Variovorax terrae: one gene and its partner. The protein of the gene in region 1 interacts with the protein of each later gene in a pairwise test. Links are inferred from orthologs where the notes say so. Each region holds a gene or a part of one and is shown on either strand. Other genes may lie near its edges. The genes, in order: lpdA and MMF98_RS13080.

Evidence for each region.
Region 2: the proteins of lpdA (region 1) and MMF98_RS13080 interact in binary tests that used the Escherichia coli proteins (3 or more experiments, as listed by UniProt). The link is inferred for Variovorax terrae from one-to-one orthologs.

The regions. Positions count from the first base shown.
Region 1 is NZ_JALGBI010000001.1:2,184,747-2,194,768, forward strand. The notes cover bases 4,899-7,897. They hold lpdA (dihydrolipoyl dehydrogenase), read right to left. Parts: upstream 7,306-7,897; coding sequence 5,491-7,305; downstream 4,899-5,490. Other genes in these bases: MMF98_RS10320 (LysR family transcriptional regulator), read left to right, coding at 4,899-5,403; MMF98_RS10340 (Ntn hydrolase family protein), read right to left, coding at 7,302-7,892. In the rest of the region: MMF98_RS10300 (Bug family tripartite tricarboxylate transporter substrate binding protein), read right to left, coding at 1-372; MMF98_RS10305 (aldehyde dehydrogenase family protein), read right to left, coding at 411-1,847; MMF98_RS10310 (thiamine pyrophosphate-binding protein), read right to left, coding at 1,837-3,549; MMF98_RS10315 (alpha/beta fold hydrolase), read right to left, coding at 3,546-4,400; more of MMF98_RS10320, read left to right, coding at 4,474-4,898; aceF (dihydrolipoyllysine-residue acetyltransferase), read right to left, coding at 8,017-9,672; aceE (pyruvate dehydrogenase (acetyl-transferring), homodimeric type), read right to left, coding at 9,691-10,022. UniProt on the Escherichia coli protein: Lipoamide dehydrogenase is a component of the glycine cleavage system as well as of the alpha-ketoacid dehydrogenase complexes.
Region 2 is NZ_JALGBI010000001.1:2,768,632-2,778,713, forward strand. What follows is about bases 6,826-9,884. They hold MMF98_RS13080 (UvrD-helicase domain-containing protein), read right to left. Parts: upstream 9,515-9,884; coding sequence 7,136-9,514; downstream 6,826-7,135. Other genes in these bases: MMF98_RS13075 (ABC transporter permease), read left to right, coding at 6,826-7,040; MMF98_RS13085 (hypothetical protein), read left to right, coding at 9,540-9,884. Also shown: polA (DNA polymerase I), read right to left, coding at 1-184; MMF98_RS13040 (hypothetical protein), read left to right, coding at 241-594; MMF98_RS13045 (homoserine kinase), read left to right, coding at 627-1,577; MMF98_RS13050 (BPSS1780 family membrane protein), read left to right, coding at 1,670-2,461; MMF98_RS13055 (FecR family protein), read left to right, coding at 2,458-3,219; MMF98_RS13060 (tetratricopeptide repeat protein), read right to left, coding at 3,280-3,732; MMF98_RS13065 (50S ribosomal protein L11 methyltransferase), read left to right, coding at 3,972-4,655; MMF98_RS13070 (transporter substrate-binding domain-containing protein), read left to right, coding at 4,655-6,391; more of MMF98_RS13075, read left to right, coding at 6,384-6,825; more of MMF98_RS13085, read left to right, coding at 9,885-10,082. UniProt on the Escherichia coli protein: A helicase with DNA-dependent ATPase activity. Unwinds DNA duplexes with 3'-5' polarity. Translocates on single-stranded DNA with 3'-5' polarity. Initiates unwinding more efficiently from a nicked substrate than double-stranded DNA.

The DNA of each region.
Region 1 (10,022 bases):
GGCCGGCACCTGGGCCAGCAGGGCCACCGGCATCAGGTCCTTCGCCGGGTCGAAGGGCAGCTTGCTGTAGACCGCCGGCAGGATGGTGGCGGTCATGTCCATGGTGGCAAGAAAGGTGTACCCATCCGGCCGGGCGGTGGCCACAGCCTGCGCGCCGATGATGGTGTTGCCGCCGGCCTTGTAGTCGATGACCACGCTTTGCCCCAGCAGCTTGCCCAGCGGCTCCGTGATGATGCGCGTGACGCTGTCCGTTCCGCCCCCCGCCGTGAAGGGCAGAACGACCTTGATCGGCTGCTGGGGGTAGTCCTGGGCGAAGGCGACGCAGGCTGCGGCGGTGCAGGCCATCGCAGCGATGGCGCGAAAGATCATCATGGTTTGTCTCCTGGCTGTGGGTGTTGTGGGGGGTGAACTCAAAAGTGCGGGCTAAGCGCAGCCACCTGGGCCTTGACGGCATCCCGGGAGGCTTCGGAAAAGGGCGGGCGCTGCTGCGCGAGCAGCGCATCGCCCGGCATCTGGTGGACAACGGTCTTGGCGTTGCTGAAGGTCTTGAAGCCTTCGTGCCCCCGGTAGCGGCCCATGCCGCTGGCCCCGACGCCGCCGAACGGCAACTGCTCGAAGAACAGCTGGCAGCGCACGTCGTTGACCACCATGTTGCCGGCAACCACGCGCTCGACCACGCTCTCCTGCTCCACCGGATCGCTGCCGAAGTAGTAGGCCGACAGCGGCGACGGCTGCTCGGCGACCACGGCGAGGGCTTCCTCCAGAGAGTCGTAGGGAAGAATGCAGAGCAGCGGGCCGAAGCTTTCCTCCTGCAGCACCCGCATGTCGGGCGTCACGCCGGTGAGCAGGCACAGGGGAAACTTCCGCTGCGCACTGTCCCACACGGCTTCGCCCGCAGGGTTGATCTCCAGGACCCGGGCGCCCTTCAGCCGCGCATCTTCCAGCAGGCGCCGCAACCGCGCAAAATGCGCCGGCGAGGCGATGGCGGTGTAGTCGTCGTTGTCCAGCAGCGTGGGATAGAGACGGGCTGCCTGTGCGGCCATGGCGTCCACCATCGCCTGCACGCTGCCGCGCGGCACCAGAACGTAGTCGGGAGACACGCACACCTGGCCGGCGGAAGCCATCTTGCCGGTGACGAGCCGCGCCGCTGCGAGTTCGATGTCGGCGCTGCGCCCGACGATCACCGGGTTGCGCCCGCCCAGCTCCAGGGTGACGGGCACCAGCTGTTCGGCCGCCGCACGGGCGACATGGCGCGCGGTGGCCAGGGAGCCGGTGAACAGCAGGTGATCGAAGCGCAGCCGGCTGAAGGCGGCCCCCGTGGCCACATCGCCTTGCACCACGCAGACCTCTTCGGGCGCGAAGCTGCCCGCGAACATGCGCTCCAGCAGCACGGATGCGCGCGGGGTCAGCTCGGGCACCTTGAGCATCAGGCGGTTGCCCGCTGCCAGCGCGCCGGCAGCGGCCAGCACGCCCATCAGCACCGGCCCGTTCCAGGGCACGATGGCACCGATGACCCCCAGCGGCTGGCAGCGCACTTCGGCGCGCGCGCCTTCCCGCTCCATCGGCTCGGGCAGTGCGATGGGCGTGGGTGCCATCCAGCGGCTCAGGTTGTCGCGGTTGTAGCGGATCGCCGCCACGGCGCCGAGCACGTCGCCGGTGCGGGTGGCATGCGGCGAGCGGTTGCCGAAGTCAAGGGACAGCGCGGCCACGATCTCCTCGGCATGCGCCAGCACCATGGCCGCCATCCGGTCCAGCCGCTCGATGCGGGTATGCGCATCGGGAAAACCATCGGCGGCGAAAGCGCGGCGCTGGCGCGCCAGCGCCTGTTGCAGTGCTTCAGCGTCCATAGCGATCCTGCACATCGGCGTTGATCCAGCTGGCGCGGGCCGCCGCGAAGGGGTGCGGCTCGCGATGGCTGGCTTCGGGGTCGGTGATCACCTGCACCAGCGCCGTCTTGCCGCTGGCGAAGGCGCGCCGGATCGCGGGCTGCAGGTCTTCCACCCGCTCCACGTACTCGCCATGCCCGCCCATGGCTTCCATCATCCTGTCGTAGCGCACCGGCGCGAAGCGCACCTCGATCGGGTGTCCGATGTGCTGCATGTGCGCTGCCATCTCGGCGCCAAGCGCGTGGTCATCGTTCACGAGCACCACGATCGGCAACTGGTGCCGCACGGCCGTCTCCAGCTCCATGAAGTGAAAGCCCAGGGCGCCGTCCCCGGTGATCAGGCAGACCGGGCGATCGCGCCCCTGGGCCAGCTGCACGCCGACGGCCTGCGGCAGCCCGCAGCCCAGGTGGGAGTAGTGGGCGCCGTAGACGAAATCGGCACCGCGCTTTTCGAAGAACGCATGCTGGTAGAAGATGGTCAGGCCGCCGTCGAGCACGATCGAGGCCTCGTCGGGAACGGCATGCCGGGCCTCCAGCATCATGCGCGAAGGGTGCAGCGCGCCGCGGTCGGGAATCGCCGCCAGCGCCGCCTCGTGCTCATCGGCCTGCTGCTGTTTCCAGCCGGGCAGCCGAGGATGGCTGGGGCGCGGCTCGCCCAGCGCGGCATGCAGCTGCGCGAGGGTGAGCGGCAGGTCGCCGACCACGGCCACATCCACCGGCCGGTTCACACCGATGGCTGCGAGATCCGGCTCCAGCACGATCACCTTGCGCCGGGCCTCGTTCTGCGCGAACGCCATGAGCCGGCCATAGTTGGTGTTCTCGGGCAAACAGGTGCCCACCGCCAGCAGCAGGTCCGACTCGGCGATGACCTCCTGCGCAGCCTGCCCCTGGAACAGCAGCGCCTGCGGATGGCCAGCGTGAATCAGGCCGCTGCCGGCGAAGGTCGTCACGACCGGGCAGCCGAGCTTCTCCGCCAGTGCGATCAGGGCCGCCTGGCAGCGATGGTGTTGCACCGCCTCGCCCGCCAGCAGCAGCGGCAGCGAGGCCCCCTTGAGCAGCGCGGCGGCGGCCAGCACCGAGGATTCCGAGGCCGCCTGCGGCCCGGCACGGTAGCTGCCGGGCGGCTGCAGCGGGGGGTAGTCCCACTCCTGCACATGCATCATGCTGTCGTACTCGATGTACACCGGCCCCGGCGTGCCGGCGAGCGCCTGGCGGAAGGCCTGCCGCACCGCGTCGTCGATCTCGGCCGGGTGCCGCACGACGGTGGCGAACTTGCAGATCTGCGCGAACAGCGGCTCCATGGGCGCGGACAGCCATTGCCCCCGGCGCACCGCATGGGCCGCTCCCTGGTGACGCCGCGCGCCGAAGATCAGCACCGGCACATGCTCTTGCGACGCGGCGACCGCGGCCGGCAGCAGGTTCGCCACGCCGGGCCCCATGGCGCCGAATGCCGCCTGCGGCCGGCCCGTGACCGCGTAGTAGCCCATGGCGCTGAACACGGCCGCCGCCTCGTGGCGCGGACCGACGACCTGCAGGCCGGCACGCTCGGCGTGCAGCAGGACGTCGCGCGTGGTGATGTCGCCTTGCGAGAACACGGCTTGCACGCCCTCCTGACGCAGCAGTTCAACGATGCGGCGCCCCATGCTCATGGTGGTCTTGCTCATGCGATTCGGGCCTCCACCCCGGTGCGCGGCCGGGCCTCGGCGGCCGCCCCGCCGAGGAATGCCAGCAGCGCGTGGTTGAATTCCTGCGGCTTCTCGATGTTCACCAGATGGCCGGCACCGCCGATGACGGCGAGCTGCGCCTGCGGGATGGAAGCCGCCAGATCGCGCATCTGCGCCAGCGGCGCGACCGTGTCTTCATCCGAGCCGATCACCAGCACGGGCACGGCCACCGTCGCGGGGTCCAGAAAAGGCGCGATGCGCATGCGGGCCTCCATGATCTTGAGATAGGAGTCCGGGCGCAGCTTGCCCAGGCTCGCCATCACCTGCTCCCGGGCCTCGGCCGTCGCCTGCCGGCCGATCAGCGTGGGCGCCAGGGACTGCGCCAGCGCCTGCGGGCCGCCGCTGTTGAGCGGCCCCAGGCGCGCGCTGATGAAGCCTTCGCGCCGGGCTCCCTGCAGAACAGGCTCCGCGCCCGAGCGGCAGGCGGTCAGGCACAGGCTGGCCACGCGCTGCGGCGCCCGGGCATACAGCGCCTGCGCCACCAGTCCGCCCATCGACAGCCCGACGACGTGGGCGCGCCCGATCTCCAGCGCATCGAGCACGCGCAGCGCGTCCTCCACGAAATCGGCGAACTCGAAGGGCTCTTCGATCGCGGCGCTGTCGCCATAACCCCGGAAGTCCAGGCTGATGGCGCGAAAGCGCGCCCCGAAGTGCGCCAGCTGGCCGGCCCAGTTCTGCCGGTTGCCGCCGATGCCGTGCAGGAAGAGGATCGGCTCACCCTCGCCCGCCACATCGAAGGCGATGGCCGGAGGCTGGCCAGTGTGTCGAAAATCATGGATCGCTGTGCTCATGAGGACGGCAGTATGCTCACACCAAGGCATATCCGCTAGTAGCCTGAAAGGCATGACCTCAAAACCCTCAGTTATGACAGCCACCCTGAATCACCTGCTGCTGGATCACTTTCTGGCCGCCTACGAAGCGCGCAGCCTCGGCAAGGCCGCCGCCCTGCTGGGCCTGTCGCAGCCGGCGCTGAGCAAGAGCGTGCGCAAGCTCGAGGCGGAGCTGGGCCTGCCGCTGTTCGAGCGCACCACCAGCGGCCTCGTGCCGACGCTGTACGCCGAGACGCTCTCGCGGCGCGGCCAGGCCATCCGCGCCGACCTGCATAGCTGCATCGCCGAGCTGCAGAAGCTCAAGCATGGCGAGATCGGGGAGGTGCGCATGGGCGTTGCGCCCGCGCTGTCGCCGCGCTTCCTGCCGCTGGCCATCGCCGCGACCCACGCCCGCCATCCGTCCCTGACCTTTGCCGTGCGCGAGGGCCTGTACGACAGCCTGGCGCAGGACGTGGTGGATGGCGAACTCGATTTCGCGCTGACCAACCTCCCCTTCGATCGCCTCGCGGCGGGCCTGGAAGCGCGCGAACTGTTCCGCGACCGCTTCGTCGTCTGCTGCGGTGCGGCGCATCCCCTGGCCCGCAAGGGCAACGTGCAGGCCGCCGACCTGCTGGCCTATCCCTGGATCACACCGCCTCGCGACGGCATGGTCTGGCATCGGCTGGTGGACCTGTTCGCGGCGGCCAAGGCGCTGCCGCCGCGCGCGGCCATCGAAACCACTTCCGCGGCCCTGATCATGTCGCTGCTGGGCGAAGGGCGCTTCCTGACGTTCGTGCCGCGCCAGCTCGTGCTGGCGGAGCAGTTGCGCGGCGAGGTCATCGAGCTGACGTCCGCCGGCATGGTACTGGAGCGCGCCATTGCGGTCGTGTCGCGCACGGGCCGGGAGTACCCGATGGCGGCCAGGCTGGCCCTGGAGGCCTGCGAGGCCGTGGCCCTGCAGATGCAGCAGGCGCCCAAGCCCTAGCCTGGACGAAAAAGCCGCGCCGCCTTCATAAGGCGGGCGCGGCTCATCGAGGCGCCGTTGTCGGCCGGCCGCTGAGCGGCCGGCGATTCACTTGCGCGCCGGCGGCACGTCGGTGCAGGTGCCGTGCGCCACCTCGGCCGCCATGCCGATGCTCTCGCCCAGCGTGGGGTGCGGGTGGATGGTCTTGCCGATGTCCACTTCGTCGGCGCCCATCTCGATCGCCAGCGCGACCTCGCCGATCATGTCGCCCGCATGCGTGCCGACGATGCCGCCGCCCACGATGCGGTGGGTTTCGGCGTCGAACAGCAGCTTGGTGAAGCCTTCGTCGCGGCCATTCGCGATGGCGCGGCCCGAGGCGTTCCAGGGGAACAGGCCCTTCTTGACCTGCACGCCCTGCGCCTTGGCCTGCTCTTCGGTCAGGCCGACCCAGGCCACTTCGGGGTCGGTGTAGGCCACGCTCGGGATCACGCGGGCGTTGAAGGCGGCGCTGGCCAGCTCCTGGTTGCCCTGCAGCTCGCCGGCCGCCACCTCGGCCGCCACATGCGCCTCGTGCACCGCCTTGTGCGCGAGCATGGGCTGGCCCACGATGTCGCCGATGGCGAAGATGTGCGGCACGTTGGTGCGCATCTGGATGTCCACCGGGACGAAGCCGCGGTCGCTCACCGTCACGCCGGCCTTGTCGGCGCCGATCTTCTTGCCGTTGGGGCTGCGGCCCACGGCCTGCAGCACCAGGTCATACAGTTGCGGCTCCTTGGGCGCCTGCTCTCCCTCGAACCGGACCAGGATGCCGTCCTTCGTGGCTTCGGCCCCCACGGTTTTGGTCTTGAGCATGATGTTGTCGAAGCGCGGTGCGTTCATCTTCTGCCAGACCTTGACCAGGTCGCGGTCCGCGCCCTGCATCAGGCCGTCGAGCATCTCCACCACGTCCAGGCGCGCGCCCAGCGTAGAGTAGACCGTGCCCATTTCGAGGCCGATGATGCCGCCGCCCAGGATCAGCATGCGCTTGGGGCTGGATGCCAGGTCCAGCGCGCCGGTGCTGTCCACCACGCGCGGGTCCTTGGGCATGAAGGGCAGCTGCACGGCCTGCGAGCCGGCGGCGATGATGGCCTTGCGGAACTTGACGACCTGGGCCTTGCCGGTCTGCTCCTGGCCCGCGCCGCTGGTTTCCCGCACCTGCAGGTGGAACGGGTCGAGGAACTCGCCGTGGCCGCGCACCACGGTGACCTTGCGCATCTTGGCCATGGCCGTGAGGCCGCCGGTGAGCTTGCCCACCACCTTGGCCTTGTGCGCGCGCAGCTTCTCCAGGTTGACCACCGGCTTGCCGAAGCTCACGCCCAGCGCCTCGAAATGGCTGACCTCGTCCATCACCGCGGCCACGTGCAGCAGCGCCTTGGACGGAATGCAGCCCACGTTCAGGCAGACGCCGCCAAGCGTGGCGTAGCGCTCCACCAGCACCACCTTGAGGCCAAGGTCAGCCGCGCGGAACGCTGCCGAATAGCCGCCGGGGCCGCCGCCGAGCACCAGCACGTCGCATTCCTGGTCGGCGCCGCCCGTGTGGCTGGACGCTACAGAAGTGATAGCACCCGATGACGGAGCCACCTGGACCTCCGCCTGTTTTGGCTGTGAAACCGGGGCGGAGGCCGGCGCCGCGGCCGCTGCGGCGCCCTGCGCCTCCAGCACCAGCAGCACCGAGCCTTCGGCCACCTTGTCACCGAGCTTGACGCGCAGCTCCTTCACCACGCCGCCGTGCGACGACGGGATCTCCATCGAGGCCTTGTCGGACTCCACCGTCACGAGCGACTGCTCGGGCCGGATGCTGTCGCCGGGCTTGACCAGCAGCTCGATGACGGTCACTTCGGAAAAATCGCCGATGTCCGGCACCTTGATTTCAATCAGGCTCATTTGGAACCTTTCAGTTTGATCGTGAATACATCGAAGGGACCGGCCGAGTTCTTGTCGAACTCGCAGCCGGCGCGCAGGCCGGCTTCGGCCACCTCGCGGGCGGTCTTGGCCTTGCCCCAGACCGCGTGCATGGCCCCGAGCGCAAAGCTGCGCCCCGAGCCGATGCCCCAGAACTCCTTGAACTCGAACACCTCGCGGTAGCTGTACAGGCCGTAGATGCCGGTGCCGTTGGCAATCACGACGCTGAACTGGCTCGACTCATAGGGATCGTTGTCCTCTTCCTTGGTCTGCAGGAAGAAGGTTTCCTTGAGCAGCGGGTGCAGCCGCGTGAAGGTGTCGAACACCTCGTCCTTGCTGCCGAGCTTGAGCTGCTCCCGGGGCAGCGCCGTCATGGCCTTGCGCAGCACCGGGAAGTGCGCCACCGTGCCGGCCATGCCGACGTAGCTCATGCCGGCGGGCGCGTCCACCTTGAAGATCTTGCCGTTGTCCTCGAAGCGGTGCGCCAGCCGGGTGTCGCCGAAGGTCACGAGCGTGTCGGCGGCGATCGCCACCTGCCCGGCCTTCTTCACCACCACGACCGTCGTCATGCGCGTACTCCAAAGGCAAGCGCAGCGAAGCCATTGCCAGTAGCACCGCGGAACCGGCTCTGCCGGGCCGCTGGTGTTGCCCCCTGCAAGGGGGGAGGCGCAGCGAAGCGCAGCCTGGGGGTGTTCAAAGCAGTACCCTGCGGAAGTCGGCGAGGACCTGGCCCAGGTAGGCGTTGAAGCGCGCGGCCGCGGCGCCGTCGATCACGCGGTGGTCGTACGACAGCGACAGCGGCAGCGCCAGGCGCGGCACGAACTGCTTGCCGTCCCACACCGGCTTCATCTGGCCCTTGGACAGGCCCAGGATCGCGACTTCGGGCGCGTTGATGATGGGCGTGAAGTGCGTGCCGCCGATGCCGCCAAGCGAGCTGATCGAGAAGCAGCCGCCGGTCATGTCGGCCGGCCCGAGCTTGCCGTCGCGCGCCTTCTTCGCGAGCTCGCCCATCTCCTGGCTGATTTGCAGGATGCCCTTCTTGTCGGCATCTCGCAGCACCGGCACCATCAGGCCGTTGGGCGTGTCGGCCGCGAAGCCGATGTGGAAGTACTGCTTGTAGACCAGCGCGTCGCCGTCCAGGCTGGCATTGAACTCGGGGAACTTCTTCAGCGCCGAGACCACCGCCTTGATCACGAAGGCCAGCATCGTGACCTTGATGCCCGACTTCTCGTTCTCCTTGTTGGTGGCCACGCGGAAGGCTTCGAGCTCGGTGATGTCGGCTTCGTCGTTGTTGGTGACGTGCGGGATCATCACCCAGTTGCGGTGCAGGTTGGCGCCGCTGATCTTCTTGATGCGCGACAGGTCCTTGCGCTCGATGGCGCCGAACTTGGCGAAATCCACCTTGGGCCAGGGCAGCAGGTCCAGCCCCGCGCCGCCGCCCGCCGCGGGAGCCTTGGCGGCCGCGGCCTGGGTGCGCGCCGCGCCGGCCATCACCGCCTTGGTGAAGTTCTGCACGTCCTGCTGCGTGATGCGGCCCTTGGGGCCGCTGCTCTTGACTTCCTGCAGCGGCACGCCCAGCTCGCGCGCGAACTTGCGCACCGAGGGCGAGGCATGCGGCAGGTGGCCCTGCGGCGCCGTCGGGTCGTGCGCGGGCTGCGGCGCGGCAGCGGCGGCCACCGCCGGCGCTGCGGCTGCTGCAGTTGCGGCCGATGCCGGAGCCGCGGCGGCAGGCGCCGGGGCCGGGGCCGGCGCCGCCGCAGCGGCGGCCGTGCCTTCAAGCACGGCCACGAGATCACCGATGTTGACCTTGTCGCCGATCTTGACCTTGAGCTCCTTGAGCACGCCGGCGGCCGACGAAGGGATTTCCATCGAGGCCTTGTCCGACTCCACCGTGATCAGCGACTGCTCGGCCTTGATGGCGTCGCCGGGCTTGACCAGCAGCTCGATCACCGCCACGTCCTTGAAGTCGCCGATGTCGGGCACACGCACCTCCACCGGGCCGCTCGGCGCAGCCGCAGGTGCTCCTGAATTCGTAGCAGCCGATGACCGCTGCACCTGGACCTCCGCCGGTTTTGACTCTGAAACCGGGGCGGCGGCCGCGGGGGCGGCGCCGGCGGCCTCCAGCAGCAGCACGACCGAGCCCTCCTTGACCTTGTCGCCGAGCTGGACCCGCAGCTCCTTGACCACGCCGGCCGTGCTCGACGGAATCTCCATCGACGCCTTGTCGGACTCCACCGTGATCAGCGACTGCTCCGCCTTGACCGTGTCGCCGGGCTTGACCAGCAGCTCGATGACCGAGACCTCGTCGAAGTCCCCGATGTCCGGTACCTTGATTTCTACCAATGCCATGTCTGTCTCCGCAGGGGGTTAGGCGTACAACGGGTTGCGTTTTTCGGTGTTGATGCCGTATTTCTGGATCGCCTCGGCCACCTTGGCCACCGGCACGGTGCCTTCCTCGCTGAGCGCCTTGAGGGCCGCCACCACGATGTAGTGGCGGTTGACCTCGAAGTGCTCGCGCAGCTTGCTGCGGAAATCGCTGCGCCCGAAGCCGTCGGTGCCCAGCACCTTGTAGGTGCGGCCCTTGGGGATGAAGGGGCGGATCTGCTCGGCGTAGGCCCTCATGTAGTCGGTGGACGCCACCACCGGGCCGGCATGCTTCTCGAGCTGCTGGCTCACGAACGGCACGCGTGCCTTCTCGG
Region 2 (10,082 bases), 590 kb from region 1 along the record:
GCACTTCCTTGCGCAGCGCCTGCATCATGTTGATCATGCCGCGGATGGCGCCGGTGGCCGGGCTGGCCGGGTCGCCCGGCACGGCGCGCAGGTCGGGCATGGCATGGAAGGCGCGGTACAGGTAGCTGGAACCGTCCACCAGGACCAGGGTTTTCGGGCTTGCAGTTGCTTTTTCGTCGCTCATGGGCAGATTGTGCACGGCCGCAGCCGCACGCCGCGCCCCGCCTCTACAATCGGGCCATGCGTGCCGTCCTCCTCTCCCTGCTGCTGGTGGCCGCCGGCTCTGCGGCCCTGGCCCAGAACCCGGCGCCCAACGCCCTGCCGGCCCCGCCCGGCGGGCAGGAGCCGCTGACCCGCTCGGGGCCGGCCGCGCTGCGCGGCGACCAGCGCATCGAGCGCATCCGGGTGGAAGACGGCGGCTCGCGCATCGACGAGGTCCGCTACGGCGGCGAGACGCAAAGCATCACCGTGCAGCCCAAGGCCAACGTGCCCGAGTACGAGGTACTGCCGCTGGACGGCGCACGCAGCCGGCCGAACGGCCTCGACACACCCGGGCCGACCGGCCAGCGGGTGTGGAACGTCATCAAGTTCTAGGGACCAGGGCCCGTTCACACGACTGTTGCCAGATGGCCGTATTCACCGAAGTCTCATTCGAGGAGGCGCAGGCTCTGCTGCGCCAGCTGAACCTGGGCGAGTTGCGCGAGCTGCGCGGCATCGAGGGCGGCATCGAGAACACCAACTACTTCGCCACCACCGACCAGGGCGAGCATGTGCTCACGCTGTTCGAGCGCCTGAGCGCCGAGCAGTTGCCGTTCTACCTGCACCTGATGAAGCACCTGGCGCAGCGCGGCATTCCCGTGCCCGACCCGGCGGCCGACCGCGACGGCGACATCCTGCACCGGCTCAAGGGCAAGCCCGCCGCCGTGGTGAACCGCTTGCGCGGCAGGAGCGTGCTGGCGCCCGGACCCGAGCATTGCGCCGCCGTGGGCACGACGCTGGCGCGCATGCACCTGGCCGCGCGCGACTTCAACCGCAGCCAGCCCAATCTGCGCGGCCTGGCCTGGTGGAACGAAACGGTGCCGGTGGTGCTGGTGCACCTGAGCGACAGCCAGCGCACGCTGATCCTGGCCGAGCTGGCGTTCCAGAACCACGTCGCGGCCTCCTCCGCCTACGCGGCGCTGCCGCGCGGGCCGGTGCATGCCGACCTGTTCCGCGACAACGTGATGTTCGACGACGGCCAGCTCAGCGGCTTCTTCGACTTCTATTTCGCCGGCGTCGACGCCTGGCTGTTCGACATCGCCGTGTGTCTGAACGACTGGTGCATCGAGCTGGAAACCGGCGCGCACGACGCCGTTCGCGCCCACAGCCTCCTTGCCGCCTACACCGCCGTGCGGCCGCTGGCCGCCGCCGAGCGCCAGCTGCTGCCCGCCCTGCTGCGCGCCGGCGCGCTGCGCTTCTGGATCTCGCGGCTGTGGGACTTCCACCTGCCGCGCGAAGCCGCCATGCTGCAGCCGCACGACCCCGGCCACTTCGAGCGCGTGCTGCGCCAGCGCATCCGCCAGCCGGTGACGGCCTGAGCCGCTTGCCTGCACTGGATTTGTCACGCAAACTGGGGCCCCCCGGTTGGCCAGAACCTTCGTGTCCCATTGCCCTCATTCATGCATCGCCAATGAAACTGAACATCGTTCCCGCGCGTACCGGTATCCAATGGGTCAAGCTCGGCATCCAAACCTTCTTCAAGCAGCCGCTCGCGCTGGCGGGCCTGTTCTTCATGTTCATGGCCGTGATGTCGCTGGCCACGCTGCTGCCCTTCATCGGCGGCGCGCTCGCGCTGGCGCTGCTGCCGGCCGCCTCGCTGGGGCTGATGGCGGCCACGCTGGAGGCCACCAAGGGCAAGTTCCCGATGCCGTCCATCCTGGTCAGCGCCTTCCGGGCCGGCCAGCAACGCGCACAGGCCATGATGGTGCTGGGCGCGCTCTACGCGGCGGGCTTCCTGCTGGTGATGGGCGTCTCGGCGCTGTTCGACGGCGGCCAGTTCGCGCGGCTTTATCTGGTGGGCGGCCAGCTCACGCGCGAACTGGTGATGGCGCCTGATTTCCAGCTCGCCATGTGGGTGGCGATGGGCCTGTACCTGCCGCTGTCGCTGCTGTTCTGGCATGCGCCGGCGCTGGTGCACTGGCACGGCGTGCCGCCGCTCAAGAGCCTGTTCTTCAGTTTCGTCGCATGCCTGCGCAACTTCCGCGCCTTCACCCTCTACGGCCTCACCTGGGCCGCAGTGTTCGTGCTGTCGCTGACGGTGATCACCAGCATGGCGGCCCTCAGCGGCAGCGCCGAGCTGGCCTCCCTGCTCATGATGCCGGTGGCGCTGGTGCTGGCGGCCATGTTCTTCACCTCGACCTATTTCACCTTCCGCGACAGCTTCGTTGCCGACGACCCCACCCCACCCGGAGAGAGCGCATGACCCAGCACATCCTGCAAGGCCGCACCGAGAACGAACTGCTCTGGTTCCGCCGACGCAGCTTCCTGCAGGCTGCGGCGGCCTGGACGGCCGTGGGCGGCTCGGCCGCCGCGCTGGCCCAGGCCCGCAGCAACATCGTGGAATTGCGGGGCGACGCGCTGCTCAACGGCAGCCGGCTGCTGCCGCAGCACACCATCATGACCGGCGACCAGGTGCAGACCGGGCCCGGCACGAACCTGGTCTTCGTGATCGGCAACACCTCGTTCCTGGTGCGGCAGAACTCGCGCCTGACGGTGGAGCGCGGCAGCACGCTGAGCGTGGTGAGCGTGCTGCGCCTGGTCACGGGAGCGGTGGCCAGCGTCTGGGGCAAGGGGTCGAGCCGCCAGATCGTCACGCCCACGCTGACCGCAGGCATCCGCGGCACGGGCGTCTACGCCGAGGTCTTTCCCGAGCAGGACAACCGCAGCTATTTCTGCAACTGCTATGGCACGGTGGAGATGGGCGCCGGCCCCGACCGGGCGCTGAGCCAGTCCGACTACCACCAGGCCTTCTGGGGCGAGGTCCGGCCCAAGGAAGGCCGCTTCCTCACGCCGGCCAAGGCCATCAACCACACCGACGAGGAACTCGAATACCTGGCCGGCCTGGTCGACCAGCGCACGGCCTGGCAGATCTCGGGCCACAAGGGCGTGAAGGACGGCAAGGGCTACATGGAAGACAAGCCCGGGCAGATGCACCCGGCGGACACCCAGCGCCAACGCTGACCGCAGGCCGCCCATGAAAAAGCCCGGCCGAGCCGGGCTTTTTCATGGGTGGGCCACGCCTCACTTGTTCTTGTCCTTGTAGTCGGCGATGGCCTTGGCCAGGTCTTCGTATTCTTCGCAGGTCTTGTTGCCGCAGATCTGCTCCAGCGCGGCCAGGTGCTTCTCGGCCTCGGCCGGCTTCTTGTCCATCAGATAGGCCTCGCCGATGTACTCGTGTGCGCCCTTGTGCTTCGGGTTGAGCTTGAGCGCCGTGTTGTATTCCTCGAAGGCCTTGGGCAGGTCGGGCGTGGCCTTCTTGCGGTAGGTGTAGCCCAGCAGGTTGTGCACGTCGGCGTTGCGCGGCTCTTCGCGCGCCGCCTGGCTGAGCTCGAACAGGGCCTTGTTCCAGTCCTTGGCGTCGATGGCCTTGCGGGCCGTGGCCATGCGTTCGCTGGCAGTCGGGCCGGAAGGCGTGTCGGCGGCGAAGGCCGCGCCGGCCAGCAGCGCCAGGCAGGCAATGAGGGTCTTGATCATGATGAACGCTCTCCGGTTATGAAAAACCACTTGAGTGGAAATTAACCAAAAAGTTTCAACCCATTCGCCCCCTCTGTCAATCGGTGCGCAGCCCCTGTCTGGCGAGGTGGCCGCCGGCGCACGGCTTCGTTACAAGGTGTATCCATAGGTTACTATCGCTCGACCCGTGCTTCCGGCCGTTCGCCCGACGCCGGGGAGCCACTGCTCTGTGATGCCATAAAACCGTTTTTTGAACGACTTTGAGCGACACCGAATCATTGTTCAGCCCGAGCGAGTACACCGCCGCCTTGCTGCTTTACGTACGCAAGCACGCGGCGCGTGTGCAATCGTCCAGGGCGCTCGACATGGGAACCGGCAGTGGCGTGATGATGGCGACGCTTCTGGCCCTGGGCGCGCAAAGTGCGTTGGGTGTGGAGCTCGAACCGCTGGCAGTTCAGGCGACACAAAAATTGTTGGATCAAGAGGGCTTGCTTGAAAAGGCCAACCTGGTTCAGGGTGACATGTGGGCGGCATGTGGAGATGCATGCTTTGATCTTGTGGTCACCAACCTGCCGCAGTTTGCGGCTGAGCACATCGAGGGCGATGGTCGCCTGGCGAGCTGGAGCGCGGGCGGCGCCGACGGCCGCCGCTGTGTCGATCCATTTCTGACGGGCCTGAGCCGCCACCTGGCTCCCGGCGGCCTGGCTGTGATGACCCACAACGTGTTTCTCGACATCGGCAAGACGCAGGCGATGGCCGATGCCCTGGGCCTGCAAGCCCGCGTCGCCTATTGTGCTTCGGCGCCTTTGCCCGCGCATAAGCTGGCAAGCCTGAGTCCTCCCGTGCTGGCGCGTTTTACGGGCCAAGGCATTCACAAAATGGGCAACTACTGGTTTGTCGATTTCGACCTTGTTGAAATCAGCTGGAAGCCTGAGAAAGCTTGATGCGAACCTGCCGCGTGGATGAAAGCAGCCTCGCCATGCGGAGGCTGGCGCAAGTCGTGGCCTGTACTTCGGCGCTTGTGCCGGCATTCAGGACGATATCGATGCGCCGGTTGCTGGCCATCGGCCTGGCGCTGCTGTGTTTCAGCGCGGCGGGCCAAGACACCCGGCCGTCGCCGCCGATGCCACCGGCAACACAGGCCAGTCCGCAAAGAAGCACAAATTGCGATGGTGCGGCGGATGTGTGGTCGCGCGTCATCTGCACCAAAACCCTGAGAGTGGGCGTGCGCACCGGCTACCCGCCATTTGCCTTCGAGAACGCAAACCTGCTGCAGGGCTTTGAAATTGACCTGGCGCGCCAGCTTGCGGATTCGCTGGGTGTTGCGCCCGTGTTTGTGGTGGTCACGCCTGCCAACCGCCTTGCCCTGCTGGGTGAAGGGCGCGTTGATTTGGTCATTGCCACCATGGGGCACACCTCGCAAAGAGACAAGGAAGCCCTCTTTGTGCGGCCGCACTACTACCAGTCGCAGACCATTGTGCTGGGGCGCAAGGAGCTTGCGATCGATGGCCTGGCCAAGTTGCGCGGCAACACTGTCTGCGTGACGGTGGGTAACAGCACCAATGCCGAGCTGTCGGTCAATGGCGCGCGCCTGAAGCTTTTCGACAAAGCCTCGAGCCTCGTCGATGAACTTCGCCTGGGCGGCTGCTCTCTGGTCGCGCAGGACGACAGTTTTTTCGCGTCCTATCTGCAGCAGCCCGCGTTTGCCGCAGCCTACGACACCAAGTTTGGCTTTGCACCATTGCCATGGGGGGCGGCCGTGGCGCGTGAAGGTGGTGAACGCCTTGCAGACGTGCTGGGCCTGTCGATGCGGCACCTGCACAATTCGGGTGCGTTGCAGGCGCTGGCCAAAAAATATGGGGTGAACTCGCCATTTCTGGAGCAGCAGCGCCTGTTGTGGGCAAGCAGCCGCTGTGCGCAGATGACCTCATTGACGGACCCGGCCTGCGTGTTGGCGCCGCCTGACAACCAGCTGGAGCCAACATCATTTGCGCCGCTGGTTGGCCGGCTGGAAAAATTCATCCACCAGGCCACCGGCATCAAGGTCACCCTGGCCATGTTCAAGACATGGGTGGCGCTGGACCTTCTTTTCGAAGGCATCTGGTTTTCCATCTTGCTGGTTTTGGGTGCCGTGTTGGCGACCTGGGCTTTTGCGCTGGCCTTTGGCGCGGGCCTGACTTCCCATAAGCCGTGGCTGCGCTGGGCCATGCGCGGCCTGCTGTGGCCAATGCAGTCCACGCCGCTGATTTTGCTCATGATTCTGGCGAGTGTGCTGGTCGGCGCCGCCGGTGCCAGTTCGCCGTTTGTGGCGCTTGCCGCCGCCGTGCTGGTGCTGGGCCTGTTCAACGGCTGCAACGCAGGGCAGGCCGTTGCGGAAGCGATGCTCACACTGCGCGAGGAGCGTGCGCCATCGCAGCCCGCTTTGAGCGCCGCAGTTTACCGGGCCAGGTCACAAGTGGTGGCGTTCGTCGTGAACGCCACCCGGGGCAGCCCCGCCGCATCGGTGATGGGTGTACCCGAACTCCTGTCCGCACTGACTGACGTTGCGTCGTTTTCCAGTGAGCGCATCACCACCTACACCTTTTTGCTCCTCTTTTACATGCTGCTGGTTGCCGTGGTGCATCGCCTGGCCAACCTGTGGCAGGCGCGGCTGGCCCTCAGGGGAGGCGCCCATGCTTGAGTTGCTTCCCCGGTTCTTGCCGGATTTTCTGTCCGGCCTGGTCGTGAACTTCCAGATTGCCATCTGCGCCCTGCTGGGTGGCCTGCTGCTGGGGGCGCCGCTGGCGGCTGCGCGGTTTCGGAACGGCCTTGCCGCCGCACCGGCTGCCTGGCTGGTCTCGGTGATGCGGACCGTGCCCACTTTTGTCGTGATGTTTTTCTTGGTCAACGTCGCGTCCGCCGGCTTTTCCGTCGGCCGCTGGCAGTTTGTCATGACGCCCTGGCTGGCCATGGTGGTGTCACTCGCCCTGTATGCGGCGGCCTATGTGTCCGACAACGCTGTCGAGGCCATGCGGCAGTGGCGAAATGGTTCGCCAGTCGCCGCCATGCTCTTTCTGATGGGCCTGGTACGCGCCCTTTTTGTCATGGTGCTGTCGTCCGGGTTTGGCGCTGCGGTGGGCGTGGTCGAGGCCACCACGATCACGCTGCGTGCCATCGAAACCCTGCCCAAGGTGAGCGACAGGCTGCTCCTGATCGGCTTGGTCATGGTGATGTTCACCGTGTGCTTCCAGTTGATCTACCACCTCATCAACCATCTGCGTGTCAAGCTCGTCCAGCGCTTTCACCGTCCCCTCCAGGCGGCTCGCCCGTCGGATCCCCGGTCGCCTTGAGGCCTTGCGCTTGCCATCAGGGCCTCAGATGGTCCCAGCCTTCGGCCCGGCCCGTGCCCCGGTCAGAGGTTTTTCCTGCGCACCCAGAGAGCCCGCTACACCGGCGTCAGCTTCGCCACGCTCAGCGCCAGCCATTTCACGCCGTGGCGCGGGAAGTTGATCTGCGCGCGCGCATCGTCGCCCGAGCCTTCGAGCGTGAGCACCGTGCCCTCGCCGAACTTGTTGTGGAACACCTGCATGCCCGAGCGCAGGCCATGCGCGGGCGCGGTCTTCTGCGCCGGCACCGGCGGGCTCGCAAAACGCGTCAAATCCTGGTTAAATCCGCCGGAGGTCCTTGTGTAGCGGTCATTCTTAGCTACAGAATTAGGAGCAAACCCGAAGCCCGATCCAAAGCCCTGGTGCTTCGGCGTGATCCACTTGAGCGCGGCCTCGGGCAGTTCCTCGAAGAACCGGCTCTTGAGGTTGTAGCGCGTCTGGCCGTGCAGCAGGCGCGTCTGCGAGTGGCTCAGGTACAGGCGCTTGCGCGCGCGGGTGATGGCCACGTACATCAGGCGGCGCTCTTCCTCCAGCCCCTCGTAGTCGCTCATCGAGTTCTCGTGCGGGAACAGGCCCTCTTCCATGCCGGTGATGAACACGCAGTCGAATTCCAGGCCCTTGGCCGAGTGCACCGTCATGAGCTGCACCGCGTCCTGGCCGGCCTGGGCCTGGTTGTCGCCCGACTCCAGCGCCGCATGCGTGAGAAAGGCCGCCAGCGGGCTCAGGGTCTCGCCGGTGTCGGCATCGGGCGCCAGCGGCTCGCCGGCCGGTGGCAGGTTCGGGTCCAGCCCCTGGCTGGCGGGCGACTGCGTGAGCGGGCGGCCCAGCTCGTCCACCGGCAGCGCCACCGCGTCGCGGCCGAAGCCCTCCTGGGTGACGAAGCTCTCGGCCGCGTTGACCAGCTCCTCCAGGTTCTCGATGCGGTCGGCGCCTTCGCGGTCGGCCTTGTAGTGCTCGATCAGGCCGCTGTGGTCGAGCACCAGCTCGATGATCTCGCGCAGGGTCTGGCCCTGGGTCTGCTCGCGCAGCACGTCGATCTTCGCCACGAAGGCGCCCAGGTTGGCGCCGGCCTTGCCGCTCATCGTGCTCACGGCGTCGTGCAGCGAGGCGCCCATCGCGCGCGCGGCATCCTGCAGCTGCTCGATGCTGCGCGCGCCGATGCCGCGCGGCGGGAAATTGACCACGCGCAGGAAGCTGGTGTCGTCGCGCGGGTTCTCCAGCAGGCGCAGGTAGGCCAGCGCGTGCTTGATTTCGGCGCGCTCGAAGAAGCGCAGGCCGCCGTACACGCGGTACGGCACGCCGGCGTTGAACAGCGCGGTTTCGATCACGCGGCTCTGCGCATTGCTGCGGTAGAGCACGGCGATCTCCTTGCGCGCAAAGCCCGGCTCGGTGCCGTGGTCGCGCACCAGCTGGCGCATCTCGTCCACCATCCACTGCGCCTCGGCGAAGTCGCTGGTGGCCTCGTACACCCGCACCGGCTCGCCCGGGCCCTGATCGGTGCGCAGGTTCTTGCCCAGGCGCTTGCTGTTGTGGCTGATGAGTTCGTTGGCCGAGTCGAGGATGTTGCTGTAGCTGCGGTAGTTCTGCTCGAGCTTGATCTGGTGCTGCACGTTGAATTCGCGCACGAAGTCGGCCATGTTGCCCACGCGCGCGCCGCGAAAGGCGTAGATGCTCTGGTCGTCGTCGCCCACGGCCAGCACGCTGCTGCCGGGGCCGGCGAGTTGCTTGATCCAGGCGTACTGCAGCTTGTTGGTGTCCTGGAACTCGTCGATCAGGATGTGGCGAAAGCGCCGCTGGTAGTGCTCGCGGATCGGGTCGTTGTCGCGCAGCAGCTCGAAGCTGCGCAGCATCAGCTCGCCGAAATCGACCACGCCCTCGCGCTGGCACTGCTCCTCGTAAAGCTGGTAGATCTCGATCTTCTTGCGGGTTTCCTCGTCGCGCGCCTCCACCATGTTGGGGCGCAGGCCGTCTTCCTTGCAGCCGGCGATGAACCACTGCGTCTGCTTGGCCGGGAAGCGCTCGTCGTCTACGTTGAACTGCTTCATCAAGCGCTTGATGGCCGAGAGCTGGTCCTGCGTGTCCAGGATCTGGAAGCTCTGCGGCAGGTTGGCCAGCTTGTAATGCGCGCGCAGGAAGCGGTTGCACAGGCCGTGGAAGGTGCCGATCCACATGCCGCGCACGTTGACGGGCAGCATGGCCGTGAGGCGCGTCATCATCTCCTTGGCCGCCTTGTTGGTGAACGTGACGGCCATCACGCCGCCGGGCGAGACCTGCCCGTTCTGCAGCAGCCAGGCAATGCGCGTGGTCAGCACGCGGGTTTTGCCCGAGCCCGCGCCGGCCAGGATCAGCGCATGCTCATTGGGCAGGGTGACGGCGGCGCGCTGCTCGGGGTTGAGATTCTGTAAGAGGGGGGGCTCGGCTGCGACTTCTGGGAACATATGCCCCATTGTAGAAAGCCCACCGATGAAGCCTTCCCTTTTTCTGCTTGGCCTGGCCGTCTGCCTGCCGCCCCCCGCCCTGGCGCAATCGTTCTGCGCCAGCGACGGCCAGCGCGCGCCCGTTGCGCTGGTGGAGCGCTTCATCAGCGCCGACTGCGAGGCCTGCTGGTCCGACGCACGCAGCGCCCGCCCCGGGCCGCGCGAGCTGGCGATCGACTGGATCGTGCCGAGCGCGCGGGGCGACGACGCGCCGCTGTCGGCCGCCGCCACGCGCGACAGCCTGGCCCGGCTTGAAGCGCTGGGCCAGGGGGCGCCGCAGGACACCGCCCGCCTCGCCACGCATGCGGTGGGCGCCGCGAACGGGCGCCGGCTGCGCGTGGCGCACGGCCTGCCGTTCAACGACTACATCGGCACCTCGATCGAGATGAAGCCGGGCACCGGCGGCCCCTGGCGCGCCTGGCTGCTGCTGGTGGAAACCATCCCCGCCGGCACCGAAGGCACGCCCGTGCCGAGAAATCTGGTCAGAAACATGCTGATGTCCGCGTGGGATGGTCGTGGAGCGCTATCG